2 regions of the Paenibacillus sp. 2KB_20 genome follow, and region 2 is predicted to be linked to the other one. Evidence: predicted binding sites of a transcription regulator. Region 2 holds the regulator's gene; the other holds the start of a gene.

Region 1 (4,429 bases), 410 kb from region 2:
TGCCAGCTCATACAAACGCTTTGTATCTTCAACCGTGAAGTCCGACGGGCAGTTTGCCGTCTTCGAGATGGAGCTGTCTACCCAGCGCTGAATCGCCGCCTGCACGCGGATGTGATCCTCGGCAGAGAGGCTCATCGCCGTGACGTAATAATCCGGAAGCTCCTCGCCCGGATGGCTGTCCAGCCAATCCTGGGCAATCGGCACGAACTGCTCGTCGAAGCCAAGTCGGCTTTGACGGAAGTATTTGAAGGCAAAGTACGGCTCGATCCCCGTCGACGTTCCGACCATGGTACCCGTGCTGCCTGTAGGCGCTTGGGTAATGACGGTTACGTTGCGTGCACCTTTTTTGCGTACCGCTTCGGCAACTTCAGGATACACTTCGGTCATATTTTTCATGAAACCGCTTTGCAGGTACAGTTCGGCATCGAATGCTTGGAACGAACCCTTCTCCTCGGCAATATCCGCAGAAGCGAGATATGCTTCGCGCGCGATGAAGCCATACAGCTTATCCAGGAACTCCAGCGATTCCGGACTGCCGTAACGGATGTTCAGCTTGATCATCAGCTCGGCCAGACCCATCGTTCCGAGACCCACCCGGCGCTCTTTTTTCTGGTTCAATTCGTTTTCTTCAAAATGGTACGGCGTCCGGTCAATGACATTATCCAGGAAACGCACAGAGTAACGCGTCGTTGTCGCCAGCTCATCCCAGGCAACGTCATGATTCGCTTCATCATAGAACTTCGACAGGTTCATCGCGGACAGATTACATACGCCCCAGCCCGGAAGTCCCTGCTCACCGCAAGGGTTCGTACAGATAATTGGATTGAAATACCAGCTGTTGGACATCTGGTTATAGTATTCCATGAATACGACACCCGGCTCTGCCGATTTCCATGCGGATTCGATAATGGTATGCCAGACCTCGCGTGCTTTTACGGTTTTATATGGAATGATACGGTGTCCGGCTTTCTTCCATTTATCCAGATCCCCGTCCCACAGCTCATCATAATCAGGATCAGTAGTATCCGGGAACACCAGCTCCCAGTCCAAATCTTCCTTCACAGCCTTCATGAAATCATTGCTGACGCATACCGACAGGTTCGCATTCGTAACTTGTCCCATCGTCTGCTTCACGGTAATGAAATCCTCCACGTCCGGATGCCAATCGTTAATCATCAGCATGAGCGCACCCCGGCGGCTTCCGCCCTGCTCGATCAATCCCGTCGTATAACTGAACAATCCGCCCCACGATACCGCACCGCTGGAGGAACCGTTCACGCCCCTCACGATCGCACGCCGAGGACGCAGGGAAGACAAGTTAATGCCGACACCGCCGCCGCGAGCCATAATCTCGGTCATCTCGCTCAGGGTTTCCATGATGCCGCCCCGGCTGTCCTTCGGCGAAGGAATCACGTAACAGTTGAACAGCGTCAATTCATCGCTCGCACCCGCTCCAGCTGCAATCCGTCCGCCCGGTACCAGCTTCCAATCATCCAGAATCTCGCGGAACTTTCCGCGCCACTCTTCCTGCAGTTCCGGCGTTGCCTCAACCGATGACATGGCAGCCGCGAGTCGATCCCACATTTCTTCCGGCGTTTTCTCGATGGTTAACGTCAGTTTCTCCACATCCGATTCCACAAGCTCGCCCTTCCGTGTCTTCACCGTGACCTTGCGGCCTTCGCGATTCACGATTTCGCCAACTTCCTTGGTCGGAAATTTAGGATCATCCTTCGTCAAAACGAGCACCACATCGCCTACCTTCGCGTTGTTGGTGTCCGCATCCTTCCAGGCATACCGGTCCAAAAAGATCTTCTCGCTTAAACCTTCCAGCCGCTGATTCTGCATCGTACTCAAGAGCAACTACCTCCTATATAAGATATAAAATTAAAAAGTTCCGCAGTTATGCGCTCACCAACAACATAACCTGTTATGTAGTCGGTCAAACATCTAAAACCACTATATACACCATATATAGTGCTACCAATTCATTATACTACACTATATATAGGTTAACTATGCCGATAATGTGAAAATTAAGCCAACAGATCCAAGCTCCCGCTCGCAAGCTTCCGCTTTCTTCCTCTCGCTCTCTTTTTCGCCCTTCCCTATGAAAAAAAAGATGAAAATATCCAATTCCAGCAGCCGTGCGCCCTATAGGGTATTCCGCGCCTCCCGAATTCGTGCAAGGTTATGAAGACTTCTTTTTTCGTCCATACTACATATACACCGCTGGCCCGGAATCTTTCACAACAGGAGGAGATCGACATGAACCATCAGCCATCTGCCGAATCAGGCATGATTACCGACCCGCGCCTTCCCGTTCCACTGCAGATCGACCGTTCCTGGTTTGACGATCTCGCCGGTCGACTGGACAAGGGTGGACCTTGGGGTGACTATCGTCTGGCCCAACTTGCCGTTGAGGGCGAGAAATCCCGCTTGGTTACAAGCTTTGAAGAATTACAATGCCTTAAGCATCTTGGCGCCTTATCCCCGCTCCCCCATCAGACTGATACCGCCAGACGCGTATTGTTCGAGATGTCGGGCAGAGCGATTCTCGCCGATGAGGTGGGACTAGGAAAGACGATTGAAGCCGGTCTTATTTTAAAAGAATACATCGTGCGCGGTCTGGTATCCAAAGTGTTGATTCTCGTTCCGGCTTCCCTTGTGCTGCAATGGGTTCGCGAGCTGAACTCCAAGTTTGGCATTCCCGCGATTGCGCAGAAAAAAGCGTACTCTTGGGGGAATGATATCGTCGTCGCCTCCATGGACACGGCCAAACGCGATCCGCATCAGGAGATTCTGCTGAACGAGGAATACGATATGCTCATCATCGATGAGGCGCACAAACTCAAGAACAAGAAAACATCCAATTATCAATTCATTCAAAAGCTGCGCAAAAAATACTGCCTCTTGCTGACGGCCACGCCGGTGCAGAACGATCTCAGCGAGCTCTTCAATCTAATCACTCTGCTGAAGCCGGGCCAGCTCGGAGGCCAAGGGCAGTTTGCCGCTAATTTTGTTGTCGATAAACGAAGACCCAAGAACCAGGATCAGCTCAAGGATGAGCTGTCCAAGGTCATGATCCGTAACCGCCGCGGCGAGGGCGAAGTGAAATTCACCAAGCGATCCGTCCGCAATGTAGGGCTTAGCCTTTCGCCCGAAGAACAGTCATTATACGACGGCGTTACGTCCTTCGTCAAAGATCAGTATCAGGCAGCAGGGGGAAATTTAAGCAGTATGCTGTCACTCGTTACGCTCCAGCGTGAAGTGTGCAGCAGTCGCGATGCCGTCTTCGTGACTCTTGTTAATCTGTCCAAGAAGCTGCCCGAGGACTCTCCGCTGCGCGATAAAATCTGGGAGCTCGTCTATCTCATCAAGGCCATCAAAGCCAACACCAAGGCGGAAAAAACCATCGAGCTCATCCAGCAAATGAACGAGAAGGTCATCGTATTTACGGAGTACCGAGCCACGCAGGAATACTTGCTCAATTATTTCCGCGATCACGGACTGATCTCCGTACCGTACCGAGGCGGAATGAACCGCGGCAAGAAGGACTGGATGATGGATCTCTTCCGTGGCAAGGCGCAGGTCATGATCGCGACGGAAGCTGGCGGCGAAGGCATCAATCTGCAATTCTGCCACCATATGATCAACTTTGATCTGCCCTGGAATCCCATGCGGGTTGAGCAGCGGATTGGACGCGTGCATCGTCTCGGCCAGACCAATGACGTGAAGATCTACAATCTGTCCACGTCGGGAACCATTGAAGAGCACATCCTGAACCTGCTGCACGAGAAGATCAACATGTTCGAGATGGTTATCGGCGGACTGGATGTCATTCTGGAGCGGTTCGAGAAGAAGGAATCCATCGAGAAGAGTCTGTACAAAATCATGCTGGAGTCCGGCAACGACGATGAGCTCCGCCAGCGCATCAGCACATTGGGCGACTCGATTCACCATATTAAACAGGATATCGAGCAGGGAAGCACCGTCGAAGAAAATCTAAGAGAGGAAGAAGCCTAATATGACCATGACGCCGCAGGAGGTGCAGCAGCACTTCATGGCCTATTTGGAAGCCACCGAATGCACCGTCATTGAAAAATCGCCTGAGCATGTCACCGTGAAACTGTCACCGCAAGCCGACAAAATGCTCACCAACCGCCCGTATTACTGGGGCTTCGTGGAACGTACCGGCGCTCCCGCCGAAACGTTGTCCTTCAATTTCGTGTTTGATCCGGAGAAATACGACGAACGGCTTGCAAAGACCCAAGCAGCCGAGGCCAAAGCGCAGCTCGCGGCACCCGCGCAGGATCCCCTCCTGGCCCGCTTTTACGGGAATGCCCCAGTTCTGCCTATCCTCGGTCCCGGCCGCATTCAGCGGGAGAACATTGGCTACGGCAGCAGCCGGCTCGCCCAAATCTGGAATGCT
Region 2 (4,429 bases):
CAATAATGTTCATTTGCTATCAGTATGGTCTCCACCCCTTGTCGGTAACTGCCTATTTTCCAAGGGCCCGTGCCGATCGCTTGCTGAAAGGTTCCGTTCGCGTCTCCCGCTGGAGTTACCGAGTTTGGACTCATAATCCGAAACGGCCTTGCCTGGCTGAGCTCATACAGCACTTGAGTTGCGGTATGTTTAAAAGAAAGCACGACGGTGTCATCATCCGGTGTTTCTATGTTTGCAATCAAACGGGATATTTCCAGCGTGGCATTCTCTTCCCTGCTGACCGCCCTCTCCAAGGAAAACTTAACCGCCGTTGAATTCAATGGGCTGCCGTCTGAGAATTGCACCTGATTCCTTAAATGAAAAGTGTACATCTTACCGTCTTCGGAGACCTGCCAGAATTCAGCCAGGCTGGGAACAAGCTCCCCTTCTCCTTCATATTCCACAAGCGCGTCATATACAGCGGCATGCGTATGTCTTGATCCATTGTAGGTCGAAGCATCGAGCTTATCTCCCTCAGCGTCCTGCGTTACGGCAACAACGATTTGCTTGTCTTCTGCTTTGCCAGGGACCGGGTCTGTTTCTTTTGAACACCCCATAAGCAAAGATAATGCGACAAGTCCTGCAACTCCGAATCTAAATCTCCCCAACATCCATGCTCCTCCTAATTTTCTTCTAGGTTGTTTGTGATTAAACAGCCGCTATGATCTTGACCGCTTGCATACTGAGTAATCTTTGTATATTATTAATCGTAATCATTACGATTTGCAACATTTTTTTTAAAAAAAGGAGATCTGAATAATGACAGAGCATAAACTCGCGCAGCAATATCGTGACTATTGGGACAAAGGAGCTGCTGTCTATGATGAAATTGTAGATACGGAATTTGCAACCGACTCCTATGATCAATGGAAAGCGATCTTGAATCATCAGTTATCCGGAAAACAAAATTTGAAAATCCTAGATGTGGGAACAGGTCCCGGCTTCTTCGGGGTTTTGCTTAGTTGGATGGGGCATGAGGTTACCGCCATTGACTCCTCGTCTGAAATGGTGGCTAGAGCTAATAAAAATGCGCAAAAGCATAACTGCAATTTCAAAGTAATAGAAACCGATATTATCGATTACAAGACGGAAGAAAGATATGATATCATCATTTCCAGAAACGTCACCTGGTTCCTATATAATCCTGTTGCCGCATATCAAAATTGGCATGGCATGCTGAACGACGGCGGACAAGTGATGATCTTCGATGCCAACTGGAATTTGTTTTTGAGTAATCCCCAAGAGGCGGAGCTGTTTAGAAAAGCTAAAGAAGAGGCAATTGATCAAGGTTACTTGCCTTATCGCGAAGAGAAGGATATCGAAGAAGGGGATCAATTGGCGCTTACCTTGCCATTGACCTACGTAAGAAGGCCGGGATGGGACGCCGAAATGCTGCGATATATCGGATTTGCCAAAATCCAAGTCCATGAAGGTTTCGATGCCGATTTTTATCGCGCAGGAGAAAAAATTCTCAATCGCCATAGGCCCATGTTTGCCATCGTTGCTGAAAAATAAGTATACATCCTAAAAAAGACGTCCAGCCAACCTTGATGAGAAGGCTGGCTGGACGTCTGTTTCATCCAGACCAAGTTCAGCGGCCAAAGATGTTAGTACGGAGACTTTACCGATGTCTTTTTCCTCCTAATAGTAAGCGCTAAAGACACGTTGAATATATGCTCCTCCCTTGCGCTGCATGTTCTCATGACCTAATGAATGGCCATGCATGTTTCTCCATATTAATTTCGTCCCCAATTCGTCCCCAAATCCAATTAGATATGTATTTAAAACCGTCCTAATAAAGCAAAAAACCCTTGATGATATATCATCAAGGGTTTTCTTATTATGGAGCCTAGGGGGATCGAACCCCTGACCTCATCGCTGCCAGCGATGCGCTCTCCCAGCTGAGCTAAGGCCCCGTAAGCGACTTCTATATCATATAAAAAATCAGCAGGCATGTCAACATGTTTTTCACATTTTTTGATGACGTGCTGTATCCCTTTTACTTCTCTATATAATGTCACTTAGCGATGATGATAATGGGCCCTATGAGAGCACCAGAAGAGCACCTGGATCGTGCGGAACCATGGCGCTCTTACAACTCCGAAACGTCCGTACCCTTGGACAGCAGGCTTTTCAGTTCCTTCATAAACATATTGATATCCTTGAATTGGCGATACACGGATGCAAAGCGGACGTAAGCTACCTCATCGACCGGATATAACCGCTCCATCAGAAGCTCCCCGATCTGGCGGCTCTCCACCTCTGCTGCTGCGGTATTGCGCAGTGCCTTCTCTACATCCGATACAATCATATCCAGCTGGTCCACGGATACCGGACGCTTCTCGCATGCCCGGATCAAACCGCGGAGCACCTTCTCCCGGCTGAATTCTTCGCGGCTTCCGTCCTTTTTCACGACGATCAGCGGCGTTTCCTCCACCATCTCAAAGGTTGTGAATCTCTTGCTGCACTGCTCGCATTCCCTGCGGCGGCGGATGGATTTATTCTCGTTGGCCGGCCTGGAATCAAGCACTTTCGTTCCGGCATAACTGCAATATGGACATTTCATAAAGTCATCTTCACTTCCTTCGTTTCAGCGTATTTTGCCTTGAATGGCGCTACAGAAAAATTTACCAGCAAAACTTTGTTCTTTTATGTTATGAAAATGCGAAACCCGAGACATAATACTTTTACCAACCCAAGGAGGTGAACTTAACATGGCACAAAGCAACAACAACTCCAACAACCTGGTTGTTCCTCGCGCAAACGCTGCTCTTGAGCAATTGAAGTACGAGGTAGCTCAAGAACTTGGTATCTCCATTCCACAAGACGGATACCAAGGTAACATGACTTCCTACGAGAACGGTTCGATCGGGGGATACATCACAAAGCGTCTTGTAACCCTGGCCGAGCAACAATTGGCTGGTCAATTCTCCGGTCAATAATCGATTCTTCCTTAAAAAAGGAGTGTTGGACGGCTCGATGTAAGAGCCTGTCCAGCGCTCTTTTTTGTTAAAAGCCGTCCTTATATACATCTGTATACTGATTATAATAATAAATCACGCGCTGTACATAGTGACGGGTTTCCCCGATAGGAATACTCTTCACATTCTCGTAGGTTCCATCCCACATGCCCTTGTTGATCCAATTCTTCACGTTTCCGGGGCCTGCATTGTAAGCGGCGATGGCGGCAATCGGATTGCCGTCCATTTCCTTGTGCAGATTCTGAATATACCAGGTGCCCAACTGGATATTCGCATCCACTTCATTCTTCACGTTCAGCAGGTTCACCGATGGCAGCTTGGCCATTTCCATCGCCCAATTCGCCGTATCCGGCATCAACTGCATAATGCCCAGCGCGCCTTTCTTGGATTCCTTGCCTGGCTTGAAGTTCGTCTCCACTCGAATGATGGAAGCCACCAGGAAGGGATCGACCTCATAGTAAGCGGCATGCTTCCGGATTTCATCCTTATAATAAATCGGATACAGCAAGGTCATCCAGTTCGAGCTCAGAAACAGCAGCGCTACAAAAGAGACAAACAGCAGAAGCAGCACTCTTTTTTTACGGAGCCACCTCATAACCGAACCAGCCTGCCCCACAGGTTGTCCACCTGCTGCTGTGTTTCGGCCAATGTTCCGCTGTTATCAATAAGGATATCCGCGAGACGCTTCTTCTCCTCGATATCCATCTGGCTGTTTAAACGCGCTTCTGCCGCTTCCCTGTTAAGATCATCGCGCACCATCAGACGCTCTAGCTGCAGCTCTCGCGGTACATAAACGACAGCGATCTGGTCAAGATAAGAATAATGCTCCTTAGCCTCAAGCAGCAGCGGTATATCCGCTACCACGAGCCGGTCCGGATACTGCCGCTCATACGCTTCCGTCCGTTCCCGGATTTCCTGCCGGATCGCCGGATGCGTGATCTCATTCAACACCGTTCTCTGCTCGGGATGATGGAAGATCATCTCCCCGAGTTTTTTTCGATTCAACGTACCGTCCTCAAACAGGATCGCTTGTCCAAAATGTTCGGTCACTTTACCCAGCACCGGATGACCCGGGAGCATCACTTCCCGGGCGATGAGATCCGCATCGACGAGAAGTGCTCCCTTCATGGTCAACATGGAGGACACGGTGCTCTTGCCTGTTGCAATTCCTCCGGTTAAACCGATATTCATGACTTCACCTCATAACAGCTTCATTATACCCATGACGATTAACAAAAAAGCAGGCAAATAAGAGATAAAACGCATGCCGCCTTTGGACGCAAAGCGTAAACCAACCCTCATGCCCAGCACCAGGAATATCCCGCTAAACAAGGAAACAACCGTTGCGGTACCTAGCGGTGAGAAGCCCAGCATGGCTGCGCCAAGCCCTGCCCCGAACGCATCGAGCG

Evidence for each region. Region 2 encodes NrdR, which represses ribonucleotide reductase genes. Its sites were predicted from a motif close to AACACNATATATNGTGTT; they were not measured.
Region 1: the regulator NrdR is predicted to act here: its motif matches at 1,962-1,979, upstream of AB4124_RS00450 (adenosylcobalamin-dependent ribonucleoside-diphosphate reductase).

Annotation. Positions count from the first base shown of each region.
Region 1 covers NZ_JBFRHH010000001.1:84,769-89,197, forward strand. The annotation lists gene AB4124_RS00450 (adenosylcobalamin-dependent ribonucleoside-diphosphate reductase) at 1-1,845, opposite strand, end outside; gene AB4124_RS00455 (DEAD/DEAH box helicase) at 2,266-4,023, shown strand; gene AB4124_RS00460 (YqhG family protein) at 4,025-4,429, shown strand, end outside.
Region 2 covers NZ_JBFRHH010000001.1:491,555-495,983, forward strand. The annotation lists gene AB4124_RS02260 (ABC transporter substrate-binding protein) at 1-650, opposite strand, end outside; gene AB4124_RS02265 (class I SAM-dependent methyltransferase) at 799-1,554, shown strand; tRNA gene AB4124_RS02270 (tRNA-Ala) at 1,883-1,955, opposite strand; gene nrdR (transcriptional regulator NrdR) at 2,132-2,605, opposite strand; gene AB4124_RS02280 (alpha/beta-type small acid-soluble spore protein) at 2,754-2,981, shown strand; gene AB4124_RS02285 (lytic transglycosylase domain-containing protein) at 3,049-3,615, opposite strand; gene coaE (dephospho-CoA kinase) at 3,612-4,211, opposite strand; gene AB4124_RS02295 (MntP/YtaF family protein) at 4,221-4,429, opposite strand, start outside.